2 regions of the Streptomyces sp. NPDC001204 genome follow, and region 1 is predicted to be linked to the other one. Evidence: riboswitches for the same ligand, from Rfam matches in the RefSeq annotation. Region 1 holds a riboswitch; the other holds the start of a gene.
What was found. Region 1 has a riboswitch for cobalamin ahead of ACWC91_RS01005 (ribonucleoside-diphosphate reductase subunit alpha). Riboswitches for the same ligand answer to the same signal wherever they lie in the genome.
Positions count from the first base shown of each region.

Region 2: another riboswitch for cobalamin. It lies ahead of ACWC91_RS08045 ((2Fe-2S) ferredoxin domain-containing protein); the one in region 1 lies ahead of ACWC91_RS01005 (ribonucleoside-diphosphate reductase subunit alpha).

Region 1 is NZ_JBSFJL010000001.1:216,377-218,569, reverse strand. Features, by position in the region: gene ACWC91_RS01005 (ribonucleoside-diphosphate reductase subunit alpha) at 1-1,005, opposite strand, end outside; cobalamin riboswitch at 1,130-1,266, opposite strand; gene ACWC91_RS01000 (GNAT family N-acetyltransferase) at 1,329-1,835, opposite strand; gene mctP (monocarboxylate uptake permease MctP) at 1,914-2,193, opposite strand, start outside.
Region 2 is NZ_JBSFJL010000004.1:173,837-176,029, reverse strand. Features, by position in the region: gene ACWC91_RS08050 (cobalamin-binding protein) at 1-624, shown strand, start outside; gene ACWC91_RS08045 ((2Fe-2S) ferredoxin domain-containing protein) at 691-1,089, opposite strand; cobalamin riboswitch at 1,128-1,319, opposite strand; gene ACWC91_RS08040 (Fpg/Nei family DNA glycosylase) at 1,345-2,127, opposite strand.

The sequences.
Region 1 (2,193 bases):
GTGCGCGAGGTTGAGGTTGTGCGTACGGCGGGCGTCCTCACCGGTGTTGTCGCGCAGCTCCAGGAACTCCTCGATGTCCGAGTGCCAGGTCTCCAGGTAGACCGCGGCGGCACCCTTGCGCCGGCCGCCCTGGTTCACGGCGGCCACCGAGGCGTCCAGGGTCTTCAGGAACGGCACGATGCCGTTGGAGTGCCCGTTGGTGCCGCGGATCAGCGAACCGCGGGAGCGGATGCGGGAGTAGGCGATGCCGATGCCGCCGGCGTGCTTGGACAGCCGCGCGACCTGGAGGTAGCGCTCGTAGATCGAGTCCAGCTCGTCCCTGGGGGAGTCGAGCAGGTAGCAGGACGACATCTGGGGGTGACGCGTACCGGAGTTGAAGAGCGTGGGGGAGGAGGGCAGGTAGTCGAGGCGGCTCATCAGCCCGTAGAGCGCCTCGACCTCGTCGGCCGACCGTGCGGTGTCGTCCTGCGCGAGACCCGCCGCGACCCGCAGCAGGAAGTGCTGCGGCGTCTCGATCACCTTGCGGGTGATCGGGTGCCGCAGCAGGTACCGGCTGTGCAGGGTGCGCAGGCCGAAGTAGCCGAAGCGGTCGTCGGCGCCCGGGTCGATCAGCGCGTCGAGGCGGTCGGCGTACCGGTGTGCGAACTCGGCGGTCCGGTCGGCGAGAAGGCCCTCGCGGTGGCCGACGGCGACGGAGTCGGTGAAGGACACGACGCCCTGGGAGGCGGCCTCGGCGCGGATGGCGAGGGTCAGCAGCCTGGCCGCGAGCCGGGAGTAGGCGGGGTCCTCGGAGATGAGCCCGGCGGCCGCCTCCGTGGCCAGCTCGCGCAACTCGGCCTCGTCGGCCCGTGCCGACCGGCCGCGCAGCGCGGCGGCGGCGACCCGGCCGGGGTCGGCGTCGGGGAGGTCGGCGGTCAGCTCGGTCAGGGTCCGCAGCAGTACGGCACCTGGACCGTCGGTTTCCGGAGCTGTGGCTGAAACCGGGTCTGCTGGCGCGATGGTCACGTTGGAGCTCTCCCTCGCTCGGCACGGGGCCTCGCCGAGGGCAGGGGGCAGCACACGAGCGCACGCGGCGCCGCGTCCACCGGCCCATTCCACGAAGCCCGGACGTCAGGGCACCCGGACCGGACGGCCGGGCGCACTGTCGGCAGGTCCTCGGACTGACGCTCGTGGCGGCCCATGGGGGCATACGCGCACGAGTACACCGTTGCGGGACAGTTCCGGATTCGCACCGGATTCCCCTGCGGCGACAGCGAGCACGAGCATACATCTTGTGCTGAGTGAGTCGGGCACCCCCATATGTTGTGCCGTGTCGCTTCCGGTACGTGTCAGAATGTCAACTCGTAGGTCAGCAGCATGATGTCGTCCAGGTGCGGGAGGGGGTTCCAGTCCCGGCCCGGCGTGCGGACGAAGCCCAGACGCTCGTAGATGCGGTGGGCGGTGTGCATGGAGCTCTGGGTGGACAGCACCACGCGGACACAGCCCTCCACGGCCCGTGCCCGGTCCAGACAGGCCCGTACGAGGGCCTCGCCGACGCCTCGGCCGCGCGCCGCGTGCCCGACCGCGAGCATCCGTATCTCGGTCTCCCCGGGACCGGCGAGGTCGGCCATGGGGCCCGTGCCGGGGACGAAGGTCACGCCGCCGAGCACCTCCCCGTCCGCCACCGCCACCAGTACCTCGGCGGCGGCCGCCCGCTTGGCCACGTCCCGCAGCTCGCCGAGATACTCGTCGCTCTCACCGAAGTCGAGGAGCCCGTCCCGGAGGTAGGCCTGCGCGGTGATCTCACCGAGGGTGCCGTACTCGCCGGGTTCCACCGGCCGGATCACGATGTCCATGCGCCCGAGTGTGCCGCACGGGCACGGCGACGGGCCGCCGGATTTCTCCGGCGGCCCGTCGGATGCGCCTCCTGGTCGTCAGTGCGGGGCCGCCGCCGTGGCCGGCGGGAGTTCCACCTCGACGCCCGGGTCGCCGGCGTCCGCCGTGTAGTCCTCCGGCCGGGTCTCGTCCACGCCCTCAGGCGCCTTGACCGCCCTCAGCACGAGCGTCAGGACCACCGCGACGGCCGCGTTGAGCACGAACGCCGTCAGACCGATGTAGCCGATCTCGCCGATGCCCGGGATCTCCTTCGCCGAGCCGCCGAAGTGCTTCTGCGTCGGCGAGGCGACCCCGTAGGCGGCGACCGTGCCGTAGACC
Region 2 (2,193 bases), on a different contig from region 1:
TCGTACGAGAAGGTCAGCCGGACCGTGCGGCTGCTCGACGCCGGCACCCGGGTCCTCAGCCTGGAGCCGCGCACGCTCGACGACGTACTGGACTGCCTGGTCACCGTCGGCGACCTGCTCGGCGTGCGTGAGCGCGCGCAGCGTCGCCGGGCCGAGCTGCGGGACCGCCTCGACCGGGTCCGCGGCGCGGTCGCCGGCCTCGGCCGGCCCCGGGTCGTGGCGATCGAGTGGCTCGACCCGCTGTGGCCCGCCGGGCACTGGGTGCCCGAGCAGATCACCACCGCCGGGGGCGAGCCCCTCCTCGCCGCGCCCGGCGAGCACACCGAGCCGGTGACCTGGGAGGCGGTACGCGCCGCACAGCCGGACGTGGTCCTCGTCCTGCCGTGCGGCTTCCCGCCTGAACGCACCCTGCGGGAGGCCGAGTTGCTCACCGGGCTGCCCGGGTGGACGGATCTGCCCGCCGTTCGGTCCGGCCGCGTCTGGGTACTGGACGGACCGTCCTACTTCAACCGGCCGGGGCCACGGGTGGTACGCGGGGCGGAGGTGCTCGCCCAGATCATGCACGGGGTACCGGCCGGCGAGTCGGTCACACCGGCCGAGGCACGTCCGTTCCCCGGCCGGTGAAGACGGTCGGCCTCCCCGCGCGTGCAGGCCTCCCCGCGTGTGCGGGCCTCCCCGCCCGTGCGGGCGTCACGAGGTCGTGGGACGCCGTGGCGGCGTGATGGCGTAGAGGCCGAGGATGTCCGGCAGGGGAGCCACTCCCGGGCCGCCGGCGCGTACCCAGGCGACGATGTCCTCGGTCGCGTCCTCGTCGTTGACGAGCCCGAGCCAGACCGGTCGCGCACCGGCGGTCCGGCCCGCGGCGGACGGCTGGACCACGATGACGTTCGCCTGCTCGCACACGTCGAGGCAGTCGGAGATGCGCACCGGCACCTCCGCACGCAGCCGCGCGGTCTGCGCCGCGTGATCGACCCCGATCACCTTGGGGCTGCCGCAGCAGCAGTCCCGGCACACGACGACCCGGCACGGCACCGAACCGCTCCCCGCCACGGCACTGTCCGGCGCCTCGTCCGTCGGCTTTTCGGGCACGCCGCACCACTCCCCTCCCGGGGAGATCCGCCCCGGTGTCGATCGAGGAGGCGACCGCGTGAGTCTCCTGGCTCCCGGGTCGTCACTCGTCCCGCCTTCCCACCCCGGGCGGGGGCAGTGGCCTTCCGGAACTCGCTCACCGGTCACAGTGGCGGGACCGCGCCGGATTCACACCGGCTTCCTCGGACCGCCGTCGCCATATGTCGCCGACCATCATCCCATTGCTATTCGCTCACGGGGGAACGGTCGCTTCGCTCATTGCTGGCACTGGGGGCACCAGACCGTGCGGCGTCCGCCGACGCGGTTCGAGCACAGGGGCCACCCGCAGCGAGGGCACGTCGGCTCGCGGTCGTCCCGGTGCCCGGTGAGCCAGGAACGGCGCGGCGGCACGCACCCGGCACGCACGGAGGTCTCAAGGACCCGGCCCATCCCCGCATGGATACGCCGAAGCGCGGTCTCGCCCAGGTCCCGCGCCGGGGTCCGCGGTGCCACCCGGGCCCGCCAGAGGATCTCGTCGCACAGGAGGTTCCCGAGACCCGCGATCACGGACTGGTCCATCAGCGCGCTCTTGACGGCGCGCCGTCGTCCCGACAGCAGCTCCCTCAATTCCGCTCCGCTCAGAGTGAGCGCGTCGGGCCCCAGACCGTCCGTGATCCGTGCGACCTGCGTGTCGTCGGCCAACTGCACGCCTTGGAGCTTGCGTTGATCGCGGTAGCGCAGGTGCCGGGAGTCGTCGAGCGTCAGCACGACGCGGTCGTGCGGTGCGAGGGGCTCGTCCGGGGCACAGCACCGCAGCGATCCCGTCATACCGAAGTGCCAGACCAGTACGCGACCGCCGTCATCCACCGGCACGAACAACCACTTTCCGTGCCGCCACGCCTCCCCCAGACGCCTGCCTTTCAACTCCCTCCGCAGCCGCTGCGCGCTGACACCTCGCAACACCCCCGTGTCCCGCACCTCGACGTCCGTGACACACCGCCGCCGGCCGCAGGTCATCAGCACCTCGCGGAATCCCTCGACATCCGGCAGTTCGGGCATGCGTGCGTCCGGGCTCTTCGTCGTACGGTCGTCGGACCGCCGTACGCGCTGACGGGTACCCGTGGA